Linked DNA regions of Planctellipticum variicoloris. The protein of the gene in region 1 interacts with the protein of each later gene in a pairwise test. Links are inferred from orthologs where the notes say so. Each region holds a gene or a part of one and is shown in the gene's direction. Other genes may lie near its edges. The genes, in order: SH412_RS05975 and dnaE.

Region 1 (11,493 bases):
CGGACTACGCCGCTATGGTCATCGGCAACTATGTCTTCGGAGCCGGCGCCCTCTCGTCCCGGCTCGGTGACCGGATCCGCCAGAAGGAGGGCCTGTCGTACGGCGTCGGCTCGGCCTTCCGTGCGTCGTCACTCGACGAACGGGCCACAATCTCGCTCTACGCCATCTGCAACCCGGACAACGTCCCGAAGGTTCAGGCCGCAATCACCGAAGAGCTCAATCGCCTGCTCAAGGAGGGCATCACCGCGGTTGAACTGGAGAACGCCGCCAAGGGCTATCTGCAGCGGCAGGAAGTCGCCCGGACGGAGGATCCGGCCCTGGCCCGGATGCTCGAAGAAAGTCTCTACGCCGGTCGGACGATGGAATACTACGCCCGGCTGGAATCTCAGATCTCGAAACTGACGCCGGAGTCCGTCGTCGAGGCGCTGCGGAAGCACGTCCATCCAGACCGGATTCTGGTGGCGATTGCCGGCGACTTTGAGCCGAAGAAGCCGACTCCGAAGGACGACGACAAGCCCGCGGGCGCGGCGAAATAACACCGCCCGCAGCCGTAGAAGTATTCGCAGGGACGCCGACGGAATCCGTCGGCGTCCCTGGCATTTCACGGGAACGTATTCGTACGGCCAGTTCTGGACTGAAAGATTTTTTCGGAAAATCTTCGCCAGACCGGAAATTTCCTGTGCGCGGCGACCATTCTTGATAGCATTTCCGCCCTCACGCAGGGCTGGATGTCCTGCCGATCGATCGCAGCGAGAGAAGGGAAGCTGTCAATGCGAGATCCAGCACGACCGTCGATGTTTCAGGCGTTTCACGCCTGTCGTGACGAGTTGCCTCCGCCGGGGCCGTTGAGGCTTGTTGAGTCCTGCTGGCGGAAAACGTGAGCTTTGCTGGTGGAGCCGCATCCAGCGGCCCCCCAGACTTGACCGTCGCGCCGTTACGTCCGCGGTGCGTCGGTTCGTTTCTGAAATCGGTGACGTTCGACGTTTCAAGGTGGAATTCAGTGTATCAGGGGGGGCGGTCTTCGCACCGCCGGCAGGCTCATGGATGAGCTGCTCAGGACAGGAGGATCCGAGGATTATGTATCGCTATCAGGACGAGCTCGAACCGTTGATCAACGCCGCGAAAGAACGCGGCCACGCAACCTATACCGACGTCTGCGCCTATCTGCCGGACGAAGGAGGCGACCCTGCAATGGTCGAGGATCTGATCCTCGCCATGCAGGACTACGGCTTCGACATCATCGACGACGCCCGGCACGATGACGAGCCGGCCGAACCGATGACCGCGATGATGCTGGAGCCGCTGGCTTCGGCCTCCTCCCGCGATCCGATCCGCATGTATCTCAGCCAGATGGGGAACATCCCCCTCCTCTCCCGCGAGAAGGAAATTTATCTCGCCAAGCAGATCGAAGTCACCCGCAAGTGGTTCCGGCGGATCATGCTGGAATCCGATTTTGCACTGAATATTGCCGTCGAAACGATTCACAAAGTCCGCAACGGCGAACTGCCGTTCGAGCGGACGCTGCGGACCAGCGAAACCGAGAACGTCCGCAAGGAACAGATCCTCGGCCGGATGCCGCTGAACCTGCCGACGATCGAACGCCTGCTGGCCGACAACCGCAAGGACTTCGAAGAAACGCGGAATTCCGCACGCTCCGCCGACGAAGTCGCCGTCATCAAGGCCCGCATGAAGGTCCGCCGTCGCAAGCTGGCCATGCTCGTCGAAGAGCTCAGCGTGCGAACGCAGCGCCTGCAGCCGGTCCTGAAGCGGATGGATCAGATCGCCCGCCGAATCACCGACCTCCGCCAGTTCCTCGCCCATCCGGACCACCGCAGCGCCCTGGCCGCCTACCGCGACCGGGACGCCCTGGAGCGGGAACTGGAAGAACTCTCCGACATGGTCTGCGAGACCCCGGAAGAGTTCTGCCAGCGCGTCGCCCAGATGCGGTCCAAGTTCGACGCCTGGACCCGCGCCAAGCAGCAGCTTTCCGGCGGCAACCTCCGCCTCGTCGTCTCCATCGCCAAGAAGTACCGCAACCGCGGTCTCAGCTTCCTGGACCTGATCCAGGAAGGCAACGCCGGCCTGATGCGCGGCGTCGAAAAGTACGAATTCCGCCGTGGCTACAAGTTCTCGACCTACGCCACCTGGTGGATCCGCCAGGCGATCACTCGGGCCGTGGCCGATCACGCCCGCACGATCCGCATTCCGGTCCACATGTTCCAGAGCATCTCGCAGCTCAAGGCCAAGAGCGAAGCCATCCGCCAGGCGACCGGCCGCGAGCCGAGCATGGAGGAACTCGCCGAAGCCGTCGGGATGTCGATCGAAGACACCGAACGGATCATGAAAACCTGGCGACATCCGGTCAGCCTGGACACGCCCGTCGGCGAGAGCGAGGACAGCAGCTTCGGCGACTTCCTCGAAGACACGCGGGACAAGAGCCCCGCCGAGTCCGCCATGCACGAAATGCTGCGGGGCAAGATCGAGCATGTCCTCCGCAGCCTGACCTATCGCGAACGGGAAATCATCCGGCTCCGTTACGGCCTGGGCGACGGCTACAGCTACACGCTGGAAGAAACCGGGCGGATCTTCAACGTGACTCGCGAACGGATCCGGCAGATCGAGTCCAAGGCGCTCAAGAAGCTCCAGCACCACACGCGGGCCGACCACCTTCGGGGCTTCGTGCAGACGAATGCCGACGAAGATCTCCCCCTTCCGCTCGGAGCGGAAGAGGAAAGCGATTCGCTGGAGTTGGCCGCCGCGGGTTGAACGCTGCCCGGGAGGTTGTCGATTTCCCGAGCCCGCGTCTGACGAGGATGCGGGCTCGGTGTTTCTGTGAGCGAGGCGACGACGGGAGGTCGACGGTCAAGCCCGTGTTGACCGGGTGCGACCGCCGGAGCGATACTTCGAGGCAGGCTCAACCGGTCGATCCGGACGACGGCCAATCGGATTCCCCTGGCGGGAACGCAGGATGAACAATCAGCGACAGACTTGGTGCATCGCAATCGCACTGGCCTTTCTGGCCGCGCCGGCCCTTGGCGCACCGTCGAAAGCCCAGAAAAATGACGAGCAACGCGAGAATGCCGCAGTCAAGGAAGCCCGCAAGGAAGTCCATGCCGCTCAAGACCGGCAGCGCGCCGCCGCGAAGGCTGTCCGCGACGCCGAGCAGGCCCTGAATCAGGCCGAGCAGCAGCAACGCCGCGCCGCCGCGGAACTGCAGAAAACCGGCGAGCGGCTGGAGAACGACAACGCTGACCGCCTGGGCCTGACAACTTCTCGAAGCGCTCTCAAAGCGGCACAGGCGCAGCTCGACGCCGCCTCCCGGCCGGTCCTTCAGGAGGCGCGGCGAACGGCCGCAATCCTCGACGCTCAGGCGGCTTTGGATCGCGAGCGGACGCGGCTGGAATCCCTGCGACCGTCCGGCGTCGCGGCTGATCGAGCGGAACTGGCGCGTCTGACCGCCGCCCTCAATCGCCTCGAACGCGAATCGCTGGCCCGCGACAGTCGAACGCAGATCCACCAGAGAGCAGTCGACGAGGCCGAGGAGGTCGTGCGGAAACAACTCGCCAATGTCCAGCGGGAAACGGCCCGCTCGCCAGCCTGGCAGGCTGCGGAGCGGACCTTCGAATCCGCCAGACGCGACGTCGCCCAGGCCCGCCAGACCGTTGAGAAGCACCAGCGGGATCTTCAGGAGGCCGCTCGGGCCGTCGACCGGGCGGAACAGACCCTCGCGAAGAAGTCGGCAGCCGACGCGCGCGATCCGAACAATCGGAAAGGCAAACGGTAACGCCGACGGGGCCGGACGGAGTTCCGGCGAGAGCACACCAACCGCATCGTGGAGGTCCAGGGATGGACATGCTCGTGATTCGCGGGGGAATGCCCCTGCGGGGAACGCTCGCCGTCAGCGGGGCGAAAAACGCGGCCCTGCCGATCATGGCGGCTGCCCTCGCCGCGGACGGCCCCGTCGTCCTCCATAACGTCCCCGATCTCGTGGATGTGACTACGCTGGCCCGCGTCCTTGAATCCCTGGGAATGTCCGTCATTCAGGACGGTTCCGGACGAATCGAGCTGGAGACCCTCAGCCACGATCCCTGCCTCGCCGACTACGAACTGGTCCGCCGCATGCGTGCCAGCGTCTGCGTGCTGGGCCCGCTGCTCGGGCGACGCAAGCGAGCCTGCGTCTCGCTGCCGGGGGGCTGCAATATCGGTCACCGCCCCATCGACCTGCATCTGAAGGGGCTCCGCGCCCTCGGGGCCGAGATTTCCATCGAACGGGGCTATGTCTTCGCCCGCGCCGAGCGGCTCCGCGGCGCTCAGATTTACCTGGGAGGTCCGTTCGGCAGCACCGTCACCGGCACCTGCAACGTCATGTCCGCCGCGGTCTTCGCCGAGGGGGTGACGACCATTTCCGCCGCCGCCTGCGAGCCCGAAGTCATCGACGTCGGCAACTTCCTCAACGGCCTCGGAGCCCGCATCCAGGGGCTCGGAACTCCGGTGCTCACCATCGAAGGGGTCGAACGTCTTCACGGCGGCGAACACACCGTCATCCCCGATCGCATCGAGGCCGCCACGCTCCTCATGGCCGCCGCCATCACTGGCGGCTCGCTACGGCTCACCAACGTCTGTCGCGAACATCTCGCCGGGGTCCTCGACGTGCTGACTGCCACGGGCGCCGAGCTGGAGTTCGCTCCGGACTGCCTGCGAATTTCCCGGCCCGGGCCGTTGCGGCCGGCCGATATCACGGCGCTCCCATACCCCGGCATTCCCACCGACGTCCAGGCCCAGTTCACGGCCCTGCTGGCAGTCGCCCAGGGGATCAGCATCGTCACCGACAAGGTCTTTCCGGATCGCTTCCTCCACATCCCGGAGCTGATGCGGCTGGGGGCGAGCATCCGCCGGGAAGGGGCCAGCGCGATCCTGCAGGGCGTGCCGCAACTCAGCGGGACCTCGGTGATGGCTTCCGACCTGCGGGCCAGCGCCGCGCTGGTTCTCGCCGCCTTGGCCGCCGAAGGCGAAACCGTCGTCCGTCGAATTTATCACCTCGACCGCGGCTACGATCGGCTCGAACGGAAGTTGAACGCGATCGGGGCCGAGATCCGCCGGGTCGAGGATCGCCCGGAGAACATGCCCGCCAGCCTGCAGCTCAGCGCTGACGAACTCCCGCCGCCGACTGCGGACTGCAGCGATGGCCCCCCTCCCCCCAAATTCCTGTCTCGATCCCCCGGCGTCCGTCACGCGGAGTAGAATTCGCGACGGTATTCGAGGTGATTTTCGTAACTGGCACGGCATGGGTGGCCGGGGCAGGAGCGTTTTCGTGATGCCCCGGTTGTTCTCGCGAATCAACCTCCGGACCGGGGCTTCCCTTCGGTCCAGCCCCAGCCACCCCGCACTGTTTTGAGATCACTTCCGGAAAGTCCTGCGATGGCTCCTTCTCACCGCTACATCCTCGCCTCGCGGTCTCCCCGCCGCCGGGAGTTGCTGAGCCTGCTCGTCCCCCCCGAATCGATCGAAGTCCTCCCGCCGCCGACTTCGCGGGAGGCCGGTTTCGCCGAGCTGAGCGACCTCGACGCCATTCGATCGCGACTTCAGGAAATCGCATCGACCAAGGCCGACCAGGTCGTCAGGCAACTGGGCGAGCGTTTCGACAAATGTATCGTAGTCGCGGCGGACACCACGATCATCGCGACCGATCCCGAAACCCAGCGGCCGCACGTTCTGGAACAGCCGCCCGAGACGGACGAATGGCAGACCACAGTCCGGGACTGGTTCCGCCGGTATTACGCCGGTCGCTGGCACATCGCCGCGACAGCGCTCGACCTTCGAATCGGCCATAACCTTCCGATCCGCCGCGTCGTGGAAACACGCGTGGAATTTCGCTCGGACGTCGATCGCTGGCTCGACTGGTATCTGCAGACCGCAGAGTCCCGGGGGAAAGCGGGGGGCTACGCGATCCAGGGAGCCGGCAGCGTCTTCGTCTCCCGCGTCGAAGGGAGCCTCTCAAACGTCGTCGGTTTGCCGCTCGAAGTCCTCGCCGAATGCCTGAAGCTGGTCTCTATCGGGTGACTGCCGCCGCGGGCGCAGCTAAGATTGCCGCAACTGCCTGATTTCCGTCGAGACCTGAGACCATGAGCGACCGTTGGATTGCTGACCGGATGCATAAGATCGATGCGTCCGGCATCCGCAAAGTGTTCGACCTTGCGGCCAATATGCAGAGCCCGATCAATCTGAGCATCGGCCAGCCGCACTTTGACACTCCTGCGGAGGTCAAACAGGCCCTCTGCGACGCCGTCCAGGCCGGCAGGAACGTCTACAGCCAGACCCAGGGAATCAAGCCCCTGCTGGAGGCGCTCCAGGCTCAGGTCGCCCAGGAATACGACCATTCCGACCGGCAGATTTTCGTCACCAGTGGAACCAGCGGCGGGCTGATGCTGGCGCTGTCGACCCTCGTGAACCCCGGCGACGAAGTGATCTGCTTCGACCCCTGGTTCGTGATGTACAAACACCTGACAACCCTCGCGGGCGGCACGGTCAAGCTGATCGACACCTACCCGGACTTCCGCATCGACCTCAACAAAGTCCGCGAGGCGATCACGCCGCGGACGAAAGTCATTCTCTGCAACAGCCCCTGCAACCCCACCGGCTACGTCGCCACGGAAGAGGAGTTGAAGGGGCTCGCCCTGCTGGCGAAGGAACAGGACGTCGCCCTGATCAGCGACGAGATCTACCGCGTCTTCTGCTACGACCGCCCCTTCGTCAGCCCCGCCCGCTGGAACGATCAGACCATCGTGATCGACGGGTTCAGCAAATCGCACTCCATGACCGGCCTCCGTCTCGGCTGGGCCCACGGACCCGCTCATATCATTCAGCAGATGATCAAGCTGCAGCAGTTCACGTTCGTCTGCGCCCCGCAACCCGTCCAGTGGGCCGGCCTCGCCGCATTGAAAACCGATATCTCCGACCGCGTCGCCGAGTACCACCGCAAGCGCGACATGATGCTCCGCGAACTCGGCGGACTCTACGACATCCAGGGCGCCAGCGGAGCGTTCTATCTGTTCATCAAAGCCCCGTGGGGAACGGGCAGCGAATTCGTCGCCGAGGCGATCCGCAACGAACTGCTGATCATCCCCGGCAACGTCTTCAGCCAGCACGACACCCACTTCCGCGTGTCGTTCGCCGCGGAAGACGATACACTCGCCAAAGGCGTTGAAGTCCTCAAGCGCCTTGTCAGGCGCGGCTGATCTCCCTTCAGAGGGTCTCTCGAAACAGCATGACTGGCAGCGCAACAGCGGCAGCGTCGGAGTCCCCACCACCGCTCGCCGGGATGGCGTGGTTCGGTCCCGATCCCGGCTGGCGCATCGTCGACTTCCGCGAGCTGTGGAACTACCGCGAGCTGCTGCTGGTCTTCGCCGTCCGCGACCTCAAGGTCCGCTACCGCCAGGCGGTCGTCGGCATCGCCTGGGCCATCCTGCAGCCGGTGGCGACCATGCTCGTCTTCGTCGTCCTCTTCGGCTGGCTCGGCCGCCGCCCCGCCGCCGAAGGCGCGCCGTACGGACTCCTCGCCTACATCGGCATGCTGGTCTGGCAACTGTTCGCCTACTCCGTCCGTGAAGGGAGCGCCTCGCTGGTCGGCAATCGCGATCTGGTGACCAAAGTCTACTTCCCGCGCCTGCTGCTGCCAGCCGCCACGGTGGTCTGCGCTCTGGTCGATTTTCTGATCGCCCTGCTCGTCCTGATTCCGCTCATGATCGCCTTCAACGTCTCGCCCTCCGCTCGCCTGCTGCTCCTGCCCGCATTCCTCAGCCTCGCAATTCTCGCGGCTCTGGCCGGCAGCCTGTGGGCCGCCGCCCTCAACGCCCTCTATCGCGACATCGGCTACGTGATCCCCTTTCTGCTGCAGCTCGGGTTCTTTGCCGCGCCGGTCGTCTATCAGACCGACGCCCTCGTCCCGGAACGCTGGCGCTGGCTCTGGGGGCTCAACCCCCTCGCCGCCGCCATCGAAGGTTGCCGCTGGTCGATCGTCGTCCACCCCGGCGTATCCGGCCCGGACTGGAAGCTCCTGCCCGTTACGGCACTCGTCACGCTGGCGGTGCTGATCGCCGGACTGGCCTACCTCCGACGCGTCGAACGCTGGATTGCGGACCGGATCTGAACCCCATGCAGCCACCGGTGCTCAGCGTTGACCAGGTTTCCAAACGCTTCCGTCGCGGGACGGCCTCCTCGTACCTGCGATTCTCCGAACGACTCTGGGACGCCGCCCTGGGGGCCGTCCGCTGGTCCTGGACTCGCGATCGCTCGCCAACCGCCGATTCCCCCGAATTCTGGGCCCTCTCGGACGTCTCGTTCGACGTCCGCCCGGGCGAAGTCGTCGGAGTCATCGGCCGCAACGGCGCCGGCAAAAGCACGCTGCTCAAGATCCTCTCCCGCATCACCCGACCCACTTCGGGCCGCGTCGGCATGCGCGGGCGCGTCGGCAGCCTGCTCGAAGTCGGCACCGGCTTTCATCCCGAGTTGACCGGCCGCGAAAACATCTTCCTCAACGGCGCCATCCTGGGAATGACCCGCGCCCAGATTCGCAGCCGACTCGACGAAATCGTCGCCTTCGCGGAAATCGCGGCCTTTCTCGACACCCCCGTGAAGCGCTATTCGAGCGGCATGTACGTCCGACTCGCCTTCGCCGTCGCCGCGCATCTCGATCCCGAAATCCTGCTCGTCGACGAAGTCCTCGCCGTCGGCGACTACGCCTTTCAACGCAAGTGCCTCGGCAAAATGGAAGATGTTTCCCGATCCGGGCGGACTGTCCTCTTCGTCAGTCACAACATGACCGCCGTCAGCGGCCTCTGCACCCGCGCGATCCTGCTGGAACAGGGGCGGCTGGTCGACAACGGCCCCCCCGGCGAAGTCATTCGCCGCTTCCTCTCCGCCGGCGAAGTCCGCCAGTCCGAACGGACCTGGACCGCAGACGCCGCCCCCGGCAATCACCTGGTCCGGCTGAGGGCGATCCGGTTGATTCCTCAGGGCGGGACGATCGACCGGCCGCTGGACGTCGGAACCACCTTTGATATTCAGATCGAGTACGACAAGCTCAAGGCCGGGGGACACTCGAATGTCGCCCTCTATCTGTCCAATTTGCAGGGCATTTGTATTTTTAATACAGGCTCAGTACCCGAAAACCTCCCCCCGGGACGACTTGCGGCCAACGTCCGGATTCCAGGCCACCTGCTCAATAACGGCACGCACCAGTTGCGGATCATGCTCGCTGTCGACCTGTCTCCACAGGTCGACGTGGACGGCGTGCTGACCTTCGACGTTCACGATATCGAGCGCAAACTGCCCACGACCGGCGAATGGCCCGGCGCTGTCCGCCCCGATCTGGAATGGTCTGTCGTGCGGACCGCCGACCATCCGCCGACTGCGGCATCATCGTGAACCTTCCGGCCCCCTCGATCTGGTAATCCTGCATGACCGAATTTCAACGACACGAAATCGAGTGGACCTCCGAAAAGGTCACCCGTCTCTGGGATTTTTACGCGACCAACCGCTCGGTCACGTCCATGTACTTCGGTGCTCAGGCGGGACCGGCCGTGGCCAGATTCATCGACGATACGATCGGTTTCCGGCGCGTCCGGGCATTTCTCGATCTGAGCTGCGGCGTCGGTGATCTTCTCGCGGCCTGCCTCCCCTTCGTCAGTTCCAACTGTCGGCTGGTCGGCGTCGATTTTTCACCCGCAAGCGTCGCGTCGGCTTCGCAGCGACTGCAGAACGCAGTTCCCCGCCCGGATCTGCAGCACATCACCACATTCCCGACCCCATTCCATGCTGCGGACTTTGACCTCATCGTCATGACCGAGGTCGTCGAGCATCTCGACGACGCCGAACTGGCGACTACGCTCGACGAAGTCCTTCGACTGCTCGAACAGGGGGGGCACGTGGTGATTACGACACCCAATCGGGAAGACTACGATGCCGCCAAGGTCTGCTGTCCTGAGTGCGGCTGCGTGTTTCATCGGTGGCAGCATCGACGCGTCTGGACCGACACGCTGCTGCAGGACACGATGGAGCGGGCCGGGTTCCAGACGCTCCTGTCACGGCCGATCGCCTGGGGAAACATTCAAACGCAACCGGTCCCGCTGATCAAACGCCTGTGGAGAAAACTGATCTCCTCCGTGATTCCATTGCTGCCGGAAACGGGGCTGGTCTACGTCGGGCGAAAACCCTGAGAGCTCGCGTCGTCAAATCATGGTTCTTGAGGAACGCGCGTCACGCGCCAATCGTCGTTAACTTCCGCTATGAGAGGCTTGATTGAAGTCGACCTCATTGGATCTTGATCTCGGTCTCCAGGCGAACGGGCAGTGTCCGCCCCGCCCACTCCGCGTCCTCTTCGCCATCGGCACAATGGGGGGCGGCGGCGCCGAACGCCAGCTTCTCACCCTGCTCCAGCGGCTCGACCGGACGAAGTTCCAACCCCTGCTGTGGCTCTGCTACCGCAAGGGCGAACTGCTGAATCTCGTGCCCGCAGACGTCCCGATCTATGCCCCCTGGGATGCATTCGTCCGCTCCATTGTCGGACGGCTCGCGCAGCGGTTCCGGCTCGGTCGCGTCGTTCGCGCCCGGCAGATGGCGCGCCTGCTGCACGCCGAGCGGATCGATGTCATCTATGACCGCACGTTTCTGATGACGCTCGACACGGCCGCCGCCTGTCGACTCCGACCGACTCCCCGCATCTCCGCCTGCGTCGCCGACCCCGCAACCGAGCTGGCCCTCTACGGCCGCCAGTGGCCCAGCCTCTGGCGCAAGCTGGCCCGACGCGCCTTCGCCACCGCCAGCCGCGTCACCGCCAACTCCGCCGGACTCCGCCAGAGACTGGTCGAGATTCTGGACCTGACTCCCGACCAGATCGCCGTGATTCCCAACGGCATCGACCTCCTAGAAGTCGAGCGCCGTGCGGCCGAATTCACCCCCGACTGGCCCGCCGACCGCTGGCACTTCGTCACCGTCGGCCGCATCGACGAGAACAAGGGACACCGCTTCGTTCTGCAGGCGCTGGCGGACCTCGTCCACCAGGGCGGTCTCCGTCAGATCCAATGGCACGTCGTCGGCCAGGGGCCCGATGTGCCGGAGCTTCAAACGCTCGCCGCCGACCTGGAATTGACCGATCACGTCGTCTGGGAAGGGTTTCAATCGAACCCCTTCCCGCTCTACCGCGCCAGTCGGTTACTGGTGCTCGCTTCACTCTCGGAAGGCCTGCCCAACGTGCTGCTGGAGGCAATGGCCTGCCGCACTCCCGTCCTCTCGACCGACTGCCCCAGCGGCCCGCGCGAGATCCTCGACGACGGCCGTTGCGGCCGCCTGGTCTCCCCAGGCGACAGCCACGCCCTGGCCGACGCCATTGCCGACTGCATCGCCCATCCCGACGCCTGGCAGTCGTATGTCCCGACGGCTCGCCACCGCGTCGAACAGGCCTACTCTGTCGAGGAAAGTGTGGCCGCTGTGGAAACG
Region 2 (12,726 bases), 1.5 Mb from region 1 along the record:
TGTCCAAGGGAATCTTCTGGACGATGATGGTCATCGTGATCCGGCGGATCGCCATCTACATCTACGGCCGTCGTCCGCCGCTGACGCTCTTCGGCCGGATGTTCACGGGCCGCTGGATCATCCCCAGCTACGACCAGATTCTGCTCGCGCCGATCATGGTCGTGGTCCTGGCGTCGGCGGGCGGCGCGATGGTCTGGTGGCCGGGCAACCCCGCCCCGCTGGCGACGGCCGGAGTCGTCGAAGCCGTCCTGCTGCTCGTCGGTCTGACGGCCGGCCCCTCCCTGGAAGCCTGGCGTTTGACGGCTTCGCACCGGGTGGTGCCGGACATCGAGATGGAAGCCCAGGCGGCCGGCTCGACCCACCGGAAGGAGTTTGTGCAGTTGAGTTGAGGGCGGATCAAGTTCTCCAGAGCTGCTGAGTTAGCTCGTGATTGCCGTCTGTACCTGCGTTACTGTAGGATTCGAGCGTTGCCGTCGACATGTAAACATCCAGAAGTTGCCCAAGACCTGCGTTCGATTCCAGAGTGAAGAGGAATTCGAGATGGCCAACGCCAAAGCCACTCAACCCGGATTGTTTGGAGCTGAGCCATTCGCATTCGCGGATCGCTTCTTGCAGGACCACGCGGGGCAAATCATCTCGGAACCTCGCACGGCGATACTTGAGCTAATTGCAAACTCGTACGACGCAGGTTCCACGCAAATTGAGATTCATTGGCCCGACGAGCTAGGCCGAAAATTCTCGATCACCGATAACGGGATCGGCATGACGAGAATCGAGTTCGAGCGCAGATGGAGGACCCTCTGCTATGACCGTGCTATGGAGCAGGGAACCGAGGTAGTGTTTCCTAAAGGAGTGCGGGGGATCCGAAGAACCGCTTTCGGACGAAGCGGCAAAGGACGGCACGCCCCGTTTTGTTTCGCCGATTCGTACGATATTGAGACAACAAAGGATGGAAACTGTCTGTTGGCGCGGGTGGGACTTGCAGCCACGGGAACGATGCCGTTCGAGATTACTCTCCTGAAGGAATCTAAGAGTAAGAGGAACGGCACGACGATTTCGGCTCAAATAGACCGTCGCCTGCTGGACTTGGACGAACTGAGGCAATTGATTGGATCAAAGTTCATCGTAGACCCGTCGCTCGTCATCAAGGTCAATCAGCAGCAGGTTGAGTTGACGTCGCTCGACGGGGTCAGAACGACAGAGATCGAAGTGGAGAACTTCGGGACGATTTTGGTCCATTTCATTGATTCAATTGAGCATTATCGAAGCTCGCGACTCCGGGGAATCACATGGTGGGTCAACCAGCGCCGCGTGGGAGAGCCGAACTGGGATAGACTTGATGAAGAGGGTGCTTACCTTGACGGTCGTACCGAGCACGCGAAGAAGTTCAGCTTCATCGTTACCGCCAATTTCTTAACGCCGGGTGTCGACATCAAAGCCGATTGGTCGGGGTTTCACGCAAATCAGAAGACCAATGCGGTTCATGGCGCGGTGCACAGCTACGTCATTAAGGAGATTCAGTCGCAGTTGTCGACAACACGGAAGGAACGGAAGAAGAATGCAATCGAGAACAGCCGCAATTTGATGGGAGATCTGCCCTCGATTTCGAAAAGGACGATTGGGCAGTTCATTGATGAGGTTCAGGAAAAGTGTCCAACGATTTCTGATCGGGACCTAAGCCGCACTGTGCAAGTGTTGGCGAAACTCGAGCAAAGCCGGGCTGGATACGACCTGCTTACGCAACTCGCATCTTGTTCGTCGGACGATCTTGATACGTGGAATTCACTGATGCAGCAGTGGACGGCAAGCAACGCGGAGATCGTTCTGAACGAACTTGATCGGCGGCTGAAGCTCATCGAACGAATGGATCGCCTCGTCGAGAATCCGCATGCGGACGAACTTCATGATCTTCAGCCGCTGTTCGAACGCGGCTTGTGGATCTTTGGGCCTGAGTACGAAGCCGTGGACTTCCGATCCAATCGTGGACTTGCCGAGGTGATCGGCAGGTTTTTGGGTGGAGCCAACTACAAGCCACCTAAACGAAGGCCCGATTTTGTCGTACTGCCCGAGATTTCTATAGGCGCCTACTGTGCCGACGCCTACGATTCTGCCGGCGAGGTCGCTGGAATTCGAAAAGTCGCAATTCTCGAATTGAAGAAGGGTGGGTTTTGCGTTTCACAGAACGAGGCCGATCAGGCTCGCAATTACGCAAAGGAGATTCGCAAGGCCGGACGAGTCCAGCATTCAACAGAAATTGTCGCCTACGTTCTCGGTGCGACGCTCGAAGATGGCTTGGAATCTGCTGAGTACGGTGAGAACACTCATATTATTCCGATGGTTTATCAGACTGTCTTGCGGAAGGCGCACCAACGAACCTTCAATCTCCAACTGCGCCTTCAGACGTCACAGGCGACTATCACATCCGATCCCGAAGTCGATGAAGTGCTCCGCGTTGATCCCCAGAGGGAGCTATTTGGGGAGGATGCAACTCCGTCTCCCTACTTCGCCCGTGTGGCTGAGCCTATCAACGCGACTTCCTCGGTGCTGGACGGTGATTGCAGCGGCCTGGATTCAAAGTGACGTGAAGTCTCTTCGTTGGATGTTCTGTCACTGGAGTGAACAGCGAGGGCCTGTTTGCAACGCCGCTGACGCTGATTGCGCAGCGCCGCAGGATCGCGTCTAAGAGCGAGCGGGTGAGCAGCGTTTGGCATCGTCGCGTTAACTGCAGCGATGGATATGCCGCTTGGATCGTGTCACTCAAACACATCCGCGAGCCGGCAGCGGAAACCCGGTACAACGTCTTCTCCAGCGAGATACTCTTCCTCCGAAAGCGTAATTGGCGATCGGCCGGTGCGATAGATGATTGCCCTTCGCTGGGTACCGTCGACCAGCCAGACCAATTTCGTTCCGGCCGCCAGCCACAGTTTGATGTTTCGCTGGAAATCCTTTGAACCGTCGTCTGGAGCGACGATCTCGACGACGAGATCCGGCGGACCCGGAAAGAAAAATGTCGGGATGCCGGTTCGGGCGAGCAGTTCCGTCGAGAGAAACACTGCCGCTGGAGTCAGAACGGTATCGGGGTTTCGCTGGAGGATGAATCCACCGCCACTGCCGCCGACTCTCCCCAGGTTGTTTGCATCGGCGAATTCCGCCAGACGAAAAGCGATTTCGCCGGCGAGGAGTCCGTCTCGACAGCCGTAATACGGATACTCGTGAAGTTTGCCCTCAATCAGGTCTGCCCGCATCAGGTCTGGCGAGAGTTCGAACAGTTGCTCGGCGGTCATCAGCGTCGAGGTGGACATCTCGTCCTCCGGGGGAAATTGCGGCTTACCCTGCCAGCATAACACGAGGCAAACGCTGCGAATAAAGTGAATCACCGAACTGCAGACGCAGTCTCGAAGCACATCGACTGAACTCCGTCGGCAGTTCACATTACGAAAGCACATCCCCCAACCGACACCGAAACCCCGGCACGACGTCTTCGCCAGTCAGATCGTCGTTGGCGGAAATCGTGACGGAATCGAGACCCGGTCGATAGATCACTGCCGTACGTTTTCTCGGATGAATCAGCCAGACCAGACGTGCTCCAGCAGCGAGCCAGATCCGGGCCTTCTCCTCGTACTGTTTCGGGCGATCCGTGGGAGAGATCACTTCCAGCACCAGATCGGGGGCGCCGTTGTAGAACGAGCTGGGAACGCCGGTCTGCGCCAGACTCTCGCTCGAAATGAACGCACCGTCCGGAACCAGCACCGTGTCGGGCTCGCGGCGGATCACAAATCCGACTTCGGCAAAGGCACGGCCGGCGGGATTCCGCTTCAGGAAATCTCGCAATTCCGCCATCAATTCCAGGCTCACCAGTCCGTGTTCTGCTCCGCTGGGAGTCATTTCTCGCAGTTCCCCCTCGATCAGCTCGGCCCGTGGAAGGCGGGGCGAGAGTTCGAACAGTTGCTCGGCGGTCATCAGCGTCGAGGTGGACATCGCGTCCTCCGGGAGAAAAGCAGCCTGTCGACACACCATACCACGACCTGAACAGAGTGGAATCCCGGTTCAGGCGACTCACGCGCGATAAGACCGGGGCATCGCGAGGATGCTCCTGCCCCGGTCACCCGATTTGCAAGGGAGAATTCGCGGGAAACAATTCGTTTTTTCCCCGCGGTTGAGGTCACGCCGCGGGACGGTAGAATCGGGTCATCAACTGCCCCCTTCTGCCGACACACGGAAGTGATATCATGACGGACGCGCGTCCCTTCGCCCACCTCCACTGCCATACGCACTTCAGCCTGCTCGACGGGGCGACGCGCATCTCAGACAGCGATCGCGAAGACCTCGTCAAGAAGGTCAAAGGGTCGGGGATGAACTCCGTGGCGATCACCGACCACGGCAACCTGTACGGCTCGCTGGAGTTCTACAACGCCTGCAAGGGGAGCGGGCTGAACCCGATCATCGGGCTGGAGGCCTACATCGCGCCCGGTTCCCGGTTCGACAAAAAGGGGGCCAGCAAGGTCAAGGAGGCCAGCTATCACCTGACGCTGCTGGCGATGAATCTGACCGGGTTCCGCAACCTGATCACGATGTCGTCCAAGTCCTTCCTCGAAGGCTTCTACTACAAGCCCCGCATCGACAAGGAGCTGCTCGCCGGTCACAGCGAGGGGATCATCTGCCTGTCGGGCTGCGCGGCGGGCGAGCTGTCGCACTACCTGCTCGCCGACGACTGGGAGGCCGCCGAGAAGCTGACGAAGTGGTACGTCGACGTCTTCGGCGACCGCTTTTACATGGAGATCCAGAACGCCGGCTTTCAGATTCAGAAGGAGTGCATGGACCGGACGGTCGACCTGGCCAACCGGATGGGACTCCCGCTGGTCGCGACCAACGACGCCCACTACCTGAACCGGGAAGACGCGGCGGTGCAGGACGTGCTGCTGTGCGTGAACACCAAGTCCGAACGGAGCGACCTGAACCGCATGCGGATGGACAGCGATCAGCTCTTCGTCCGCACCCCCGACGAAATGTACGCGGCGTTTCCGGGCTTCGAAGACGCGGTCGCCCGGTCGCAGGAGATCGCCGACCGGGTCGACATCAAGCTCGGCAAGGAACGGTACTACCCGGTCTTCCAGTGCCCGGACGAGCTGAGCGACGTCGATTACCTGCGGCTCCTCTGCGAAAAGGGGATGGAGTGGCGGTACGGCAAGGAAAACATCACTGACGAACACCGCGCCCGGCTCGACCGCGAACTCGGCGTCATCCAGAAAATGGGTTACCCCAGCTACTTCTTGATCGTCTGGGACTTCGTCCGCTTCGCGATGGATCAGGGCATTCCCTGCAGCGCGCGCGGTTCGGCGTGCGGGGCGCTGGTGGCCTACGTGCTGGGGCTCAGCCACGTCTGCCCGCTGCAGTACGACCTGCTGTTCGAGCGATTTCTCGACGAAAGCCGGACGGAACCCCCCGATATCGATATCGACTTCTGCCGCGATCGCCGGCAGGCGGTCATCGACTACACCAAGCAGAAATACGGCGAAGCGAACGTCTCGCAGATCGGTACGTTCGGCACGCTGAAGGCCAAGGCGGCGATTCGGGACGTCGGCCGCGCACTGTCGATCCCCCTCCCCCGCGTCGACGCCGTCGCGAAAATGATCCCGGAAGAGCTGAATATCGAGCTGAAGGAGGCTCTCGAAAAGAGCGCCGAGCTGAAGGAGCAGTACGAGGGGGATCCGCAGATCCGCGAACTGCTCGACATGGCGATTCAGCTCGAAGGGCTGGCGCGCAGTGCGGGAACGCACGCGGCCGGCGTGGTGGTGGCCGACCGGCCGATCGGCGACTACGTGCCATTGCAGACGATCTCGGGCAAGACCGACGTCGTGACGCAGTGGGACGGGCCGACGGTCGAAAAAGCCGGCTTCCTGAAAATGGACTTTCTGGGCCTGCGGAACCTGACGATCCTCGACAAGGCGGTGATCAACGTCCGGAAGCACCGCGGCGTGGAGATCGACCCCGTCAAGCTGCCGATCGACGACAAGGAGACGTTCGCCCTGCTGCAGCGAGGGGAAACGAAGGGGATCTTCCAGCTTGAGTCGGGCGGGATGCGCGACCTGCTGACGAAGATGAAGCCCGACAGCTTCCTCGACATCATCGCCACCTCGGCCCTCTACCGGCCCGGTCCGCTCGAAGGCGGCATGGTGATGACCTACGTGGACGTCAAACACGGCCGGCAGCCGCTGCCCCGCGTCCACCCGATCATGGACAGCATCCTGGACGAGACCTACGGGGTCATGGTCTACCAGGAACAGGTCATGCGGATTCTCAACCGCCTCGGCGGGATCGAGCTGTCGCAGTCGTATCAGTGCATCAAGGCGATCAGCAAAAAGAAGCTGGAGACGATCGCCAAGTACCGGGCGCAGTTCCTGGAAGGCTCCGCCGCGAACGGCCTGGCCGAGCAGACCGCCATTGAGCTGTTCGGCATGATCGAAAAGTTCGCCGGGTATGGCTTCAACAAGTCGCACTCGACGGCGTACGGGGCGGTGGCCTATCAGACGGCATATCTGAAGGCGCACTATCCGGCCGAGTTCATGGCCGCCCTGCTCTCCTGCGAAATGGAAGACACCGACCGGATCTCCGAGCACGTCGATGACTGCCGGCGGATGAAGATCGAAATCCTTCCGCCGGATATCAACCACAGCGAGGTCGAGTTCGGTGTGCTGGGGGACAAGCTGACGTTCGGTCTCGGCGCTCTGAAAGGCGTGGGCGAGGCGGCATTGCACGCCATCGTCGAAGAGCGGACCGCAAACGGGCCGTTCACCAGCATCTTTGATCTGGCGGAACGGATCGACCCGAAAGCCCTCAACAAGTCTGTGCTGGAACTGCTGGTGAAGGCGGGGGCGCTCGACTGCCTCGGCGGCCGGCGGTCGCAGTTGATCACGGTCGTCGAGCGGGCGGTGCAGGCGTCGCAGTCGCGGCATAAGGACAAGGCGCGGGGGCAGAAGAACCTGTTCGGCGGCGATGACGACGAAGCGACCCCCGAGGAAGCCGCGGCGGCGGTGATGACCGCCCTGCCCGACGTCCCCGAGTGGTCGCAGCGCGAGAAGCTGCAGTACGAAAAGGAGACGCTCGGCTTCTACCTGACCAGTCACCCGCTGACCGAGCTGGCGGACCAGCTCCGGTCGTACGCGACGCACGCCGCGCGCGAGCTCGTCGAACTCGATGACGGGTCCGAAGTCGTGCTGGGGGGGATGATTTCCGCGATCAAGAAGGCGACGACGAAGAAGCCGAGCCGGAACGGGCATTCCAAGTACGTGAACTTCGACTTCGAAGATCCGAGCGGCGTGGTCCGCTGCATCATGTGGCCGGAAGACTTCGCCCGGCTGGGGGAAAAGGTCGAACAGGACGCGGTGCGGTTCCTGAAGGGAAAAGTCGACAAGCGGAGCCGGGAGCCGAACGTCGTCGTCGATTCGATGTGGACGCTGGAAGAAGTCGAGCGGGACTTCACGCGGCAGGTGGCGATCAAGTTTCAGAAGGGGGTCCACGACACGCGCGTCGTCAACCGCGTGCGGGACATTCTGAACAAGCACCCCGGGCGGACGGAGGTGGTGCTCTTCGTGGATACCGCCGAGGACGCGCAGCCCTCGGCCCGGATCCGGTTCATCGCGCAGAAGCCGCTGGAGCAGAAGGTGAGTTGTACGCGGGAGCTGCGGACCGAGCTGAGCGATGCGCTGGGGGACGGGAACCTGAAGTTCATGGCGGAACCGCGCACGGCGAGTCGGTCGGGGGGGAGCGTGGGGCGGTAGTTGTTGGGGGGCGGATTTCGACGACTCCGGCTGAAGGGCATCGGCGGGTTGGCTCGAGTCGGAGTCGCCGTTCGACTGTCGATGGGCATGCAGGGCGCGAAAGAATTCGGAAAACCGTTTCCGAAGTGGCCAGTTGCCGCCATTCGGTCCTTCGGTCCAGTTCGGCTCCCAGTGCGGACGCAGGATCGATTCCTGTTCGAGCGCCGGAATGGATTCCAGCACAGTCAGCATGCGATCGAGTTCTTCCGCCGATAACCTCTGCCAGACGCTGTCGGCCAGGTAGGCCGCGTTGAAGTTTCGCAGCAGCCGGCGCGACCAGAAATCGCGGACCCAGTCCGGAACCTGCAATTCAGGGATCGTTGCGACAAGCCGCGCCAGCGGGACGATGTCTTCGTTGCGGTAGCCCGGGTACGGCGGCGGGTTCCAATGGGGCGGGAAGTCGCCGGAAACGTGGCTCGATTGAAATTCGAGGGCTTCCCGATAGCGGCCGGCCTGGATGTCATGAGCCATGACCGTCGCACGCTGTTGGGCGGACTGGCCGATCGTCAGCAGCCAGCCGCCGATGATGAGCAAAACGATCGAGAGGACCCACAGCGGCAGCTTGACTCGCTCTGGGCGGGACGTCTGTCGCTCATTCGCCGGCCAGGCTGTGGCACAGGCCGTCGTGAACATGATGAGCAGAATCGGCGCGGCGAGGAAGGAGACGGCGCCGATCAGCAGCCGGGCTCCAATCAGGCGACTTTCGGCGGCGGACAGTCGGTTTCCCGACATGATGTCAAAGATGGGCCAGGGGGAGAAAAGGTTTGCGGCGATGATGACCGCGTCGCTGTAGGTCAGCACGATGGCCGCGGCGATCCAGGTGGGGACGCTCCACAGAACCTGAATCACGCGGATGATGACGACCACGCGCCAGAGAGCCACGATCCCCAGCATCCAGAAATTCGCTTCGACCGCATTCCCTTCGTCCAGGAAACGTTCCACGGGAATGGCATAGATCCACGCCAGCGGGGCGGTCATCCAGAAACAGCGGAGAAAGTCTGCATAGCTGGGACAGTTCCACGGCAGGCGTTTGGAATAATTGATGTTCCAGAGCAAACCCCACAGCAGGAACGAACTGGCCAGTGAAGCCAGCAGCGGCAGGAACAGGTGGATCGGCTCGGCGGCGAGATCGGAGCGGTCGTATTCTCGCGCGAGAGCGGCTCCGAAGACGAACAGGACGCCGAGCAGCAGAGCGCCTTGGCTGCGGGCGACCGTCTCAATCGCGTCCTTCCGCAGCAGCAGAAATCGAACCAGCGTGTGGAGCGTCATACGGAGCTTTCTTCGCGTGGATTCCGCGGACGGGCAATCCGCCAGATCTGGTTGCGCAGTCTCTGTCGCTGGCGGGAGGGGCCGTCCGCGTAGACTCGCTGCAGGACCTCCAGGAAGCCCGTTTCGAGCTCGGGGACAGTCATCGCGTCGGGTTGATAAGTGACGTCGAACAGCGTGTACGCGGACCAGCCCTGGTCCCGCCGGAGGCGTCCCTGACGCTGCAGTTGCCGATAGAGGGCCGTGCCGGGGAAAGGCGTCTGCAGCGTTACCTGGACGTCGGCGAAGTCGGCGGTTTCGAGGAACTGGGCCAGCCGGTCGAGCGACTGGCGGGTTTCGCCGTCGGCTCCAACGATGAAGCAGGCGTTGACGCTGACCCCGGCCTGCTGGATGGCGTCAATCGCCCGGCAGATGCGGTCAAACTCGGCTTGCTTGCCTCCCATGCCGGGATAGCGGAAAACGAGCGATTCGACGCCGATCAGCACCTGTCGGCAGCCCGAGCGGGCCAGCCGCGCGAGGAGCTCCGGCCGTTCGCCGAGCCGCCAGTCGTTTTCGGTGAAGTACGGCAGCCCGGAGTCTGCGAGAGTTTCCAGCAGATCGAACCGTGGTGTCGGCCCGGCGAACGTGTTGTCGTCGGCCAGTTCCAGCAGCGGCCGGTGCGGACCGGTGTGTTCGCGGATCGCGGTCAATTCCCGGCGGACCTGCGCGACCGGCTTCTCGCGGTAGCGACCGAGCAGCCGGCTGGCGGCGCAGAAGGAGCAGGCCAGCGGGCAGCCGCGCTGGGTCTGCAGGGTATAGCGGGCCAGTCGGCCGCCGGGAATCAGCGACCAGCGGGGGATCGGGCTGGTTTCGGGGAATTTCCAGTCGGAAGCGTAGTACTGTGGCCGGAGCCGGTCGCGTGCCGCGTCGGTCAGGAGCGCAGGCCAGACCGGCTCGCCATCGCCCACGACGACGGCGTCGAAATGCCGTCCGGCTTCGTCCGGACAGGCGGTTGCGTGGAGTCCGCCGAGGACCGTGCGGCAGCCGCCGGTCCGCAACCGGTCACTCAGCCGGTACGCTTCCGGGACGGAAGCGGTGAGGGCCGAGACGGCGACCAGTGCGGGCTGCGTGGCGATGATCTCCGCAATCAATGCGTCAGTGACGGCCGGGGCTGCATGGTAGCTGGCGGTCCAGTCGTCCGGCAGGAGGCCGGCGAGCGTCAGGAGTCCGAGGGCCGGGAGTTCCGAGAGCGCATTCCCCCGCGCAGCAAGTCCCGGCAGCGTCAGTCCCAGCTCCAGCAACCGGGGGTTGACGATGCGGAAGCCGATCAGGGGGACGAAGGCGACGTGTGGCATGGAGATGGCCCGCCGAAGGAAACGTCGATCGTAATGCCCTGCGTCCGTCGCCCCAAGGCCGAATCTTTCCCGAGACCGCATTCCGTTTGACCCCGCCCTGCCCGACCGCGAGAATCGTGAACACTTCTTGATGCTGCCTCCCCCGAGCAGGAATGTTCCCCGATGGCTCTTTCTGCGTTTGCGAGACATTGTCTGGCGGTCGCCTGCCTGACCGTTTCTGGCGTCTGTTTCGCGGCGGATGCCCGACCGCCCAAAGTCGTGATCGTCTTTGCCGACGACCTTGGCTACGCTGATCTGGGCTGCTTCGGCGGCAAGCATGTCAGAACTCCGAACCTGGACCGGATGGCGGCCGAGGGGCGGCGGTTTACCGATTTCTACGTGGCGCAGGCGGTCTGCTCGGCGTCGCGGGCCGCCCTGCTGACCGGGTGCTATTCGCACCGCGTCGGCATTCAGGGAGCGCTGGGGCCGGCGAGTAACAACGGGATCAATGCCGAGGAGACCACGCTGGCGGAGGTGTTCAAATCCCGCGGGTATGCCACGGCGATCTATGGCAAGTGGCATCTGGGGCACCATCCCGAGTTCCTGCCGATGCGGCACGGGTTCGACGATTATTTCGGGCTGCCGTACTCGAACGACATGTGGCCGCAGCATCCGACGGCGACGTTTCCCGACCTGCCGCTGATCGAAAAGAACGCGACGGTCGCGCTGAACCCGGATCAGACGCAGCTCACGACGTGGTACACCGAACGGGCGGTGAAGTTCATCGAGAACCATCGCGCGGAGCCGTTCTTTGTCTACGTGCCGCACGCCATGCCGCACGTGCCTCTGTTCGTCTCCGACAAGCACGCCGGGAAGACGGGGCTGGGACTCTTCGGCGACGTGATCGCGGAAGTTGACTGGTCAGTCGGGCAGATTCTGGAGACGCTCAAACGGCTCAGCCTCGACGAGCAGACGCTGGTGATCTTTACCTCGGATAACGGTCCGTGGTTGTCGTACGGCAATCACGCGGGCTCTGCCCTGCCCCTCCGCGAAGGAAAAGGGACGGCCTGGGACGGCGGCGTGCGGGAGCCGACGGTGATGCGCTGGCCCGGGCGCATCCCGGCGGGGACTGAGTGCACGGAACCGAGCATGACAATCGATCTGCTGCCGACGCTGGCAAAGCTGATCGGGGCTCCGCTGCCCGAAAAGAAGATCGACGGGCTGGATATCGGCCCGCTGGTGTTTGGAACGGAGGGAGCGAAGTCGCCGCACGAGGCTCTGCTGTTTTACTGGGGGGCGGAGTTACATGCGATTCGGAGCGGAGACTGGAAACTGCATTTCCCGCATAACTATCGCACGCTGGTCACGCCCGGAAAGGACGGTCAGCCGGGACCGTACAAGCAGGCTCAGACCGGGCTGGCGCTCTATAATCTGCGCCCAGACATCGGCGAAGCCCACGACGTCCAGGGGGACCATCCGGAAGTCGTGGATCGGCTGAAGACCCTGGCGGATGTCGCTCGGGCGGACCTGGGTGATACACTGACGAAGACGCGCGGCGCGGGGCTGCGGCCTGCCGGGACGCACGCGCCGAAAGCGCCCGCGGGTGCGAAGTGATCGCGAACTTCGGGCGGAAAGGCACAGGCGGGCGAGCCGCCCGTGGCACACGTCCAATCATTGAGGCAATGTCTTTGGAACATCGATGTCAATGGTCGCGGCGACGGCTGCCGTCGATGGGCGTCCTGGCCTGCCTGCTGGCAATCTTCGCCCCGAATGATGCCGGTGCCGCGGACCGCTATGCGGCGCGAACTGCGGATGGTCGCGAACTGGGCCAGGCGGAGCTGCAGGACTGGAATGAGCCGGGCGCGACGCCACGGATTGCCGGGCATGCGATTTTTGACGCGGCGCAACCCGTCCGTTGGATCATCGATCGCGAACAGCCGCCGGGACCGTTTCCTGAGGCATGGGTCGAGCTGATCAATGGCGATCGACTTGCCGGAGAAACGCTGGAGTACCGTACCGGCGGGAACTCGGCGTATGACCCGCAGCCGGCCCACCTCCTGGTGCGGACGGTGGGAGAATTTCAGCCGCCGGACCGCGCGCAGACGGTCGACGCGCGGGTGGGCGCCGACTGGGTGGCGCGGATCGTCTGGCAGCGGACGCAGTCCGCGTATCAGCCCGGCACCGCGTTCCTGCGAAACGGGGGCAAGATCAGCTTTCGCACGATTCGCTGGGCAGCGGGCGAATGTACGGTGCTGACGGCCGATGGCCTCAAAACGCTTTCCTGGGGAGATCTGGCCGAGCTGCATCTGCCGCGGAAGGACAACTGGGAC

What was found.
Region 2: the proteins of SH412_RS05975 (region 1) and dnaE interact in binary tests that used the Escherichia coli proteins (3 or more experiments, as listed by UniProt). The link is inferred for Planctellipticum variicoloris from one-to-one orthologs.

Annotation. Positions count from the first base shown.
Region 1 is NZ_CP130886.1:1,515,922-1,527,414, forward strand. Bases 5,361-8,178 are described here. They hold SH412_RS05975 (pyridoxal phosphate-dependent aminotransferase), read left to right. Parts: upstream 5,361-6,122; coding sequence 6,123-7,235; downstream 7,236-8,178. Other genes in these bases: SH412_RS05970 (Maf family protein), read left to right, coding at 5,419-6,060; SH412_RS05980 (ABC transporter permease), read left to right, coding at 7,265-8,146; SH412_RS05985 (ABC transporter ATP-binding protein), read left to right, coding at 8,152-8,178. In the rest of the region: SH412_RS05950 (M16 family metallopeptidase), read left to right, coding at 1-536; SH412_RS05955 (sigma-70 family RNA polymerase sigma factor), read left to right, coding at 1,078-2,766; SH412_RS05960 (coiled-coil domain-containing protein), read left to right, coding at 2,969-3,784; murA (UDP-N-acetylglucosamine 1-carboxyvinyltransferase), read left to right, coding at 3,847-5,241; more of SH412_RS05985, read left to right, coding at 8,179-9,423; SH412_RS05990 (class I SAM-dependent methyltransferase), read left to right, coding at 9,456-10,214; SH412_RS05995 (glycosyltransferase), read left to right, coding at 10,312-11,493. UniProt on the Escherichia coli protein: Shows aminotransferase activity with methionine and histidine as substrates, and to a lesser extent also with phenylalanine.
Region 2 is NZ_CP130886.1:2,995,941-3,008,666, reverse strand. The notes cover bases 3,928-7,978. They hold dnaE (DNA polymerase III subunit alpha), read left to right. Parts: upstream 3,928-4,229; coding sequence 4,230-7,778; downstream 7,779-7,978. Other genes in these bases: SH412_RS11655 (Uma2 family endonuclease), read right to left, coding at 3,928-3,978. Outside these bases: SH412_RS11670 (hypothetical protein), read left to right, coding at 1-389; SH412_RS11665 (ATP-binding protein), read left to right, coding at 541-2,580; SH412_RS11660 (Uma2 family endonuclease), read right to left, coding at 2,754-3,302; more of SH412_RS11655, read right to left, coding at 3,433-3,927; SH412_RS11645 (hypothetical protein), read left to right, coding at 8,229-8,903; SH412_RS11640 (B12-binding domain-containing radical SAM protein), read right to left, coding at 9,083-10,417; SH412_RS11635 (sulfatase family protein), read left to right, coding at 10,580-12,010; SH412_RS11630 (NPCBM/NEW2 domain-containing protein), read left to right, coding at 12,085-12,726. UniProt on the Escherichia coli protein: DNA polymerase III is a complex, multichain enzyme responsible for most of the replicative synthesis in bacteria. This DNA polymerase also exhibits 3' to 5' exonuclease activity. The alpha chain is the DNA polymerase catalytic subunit.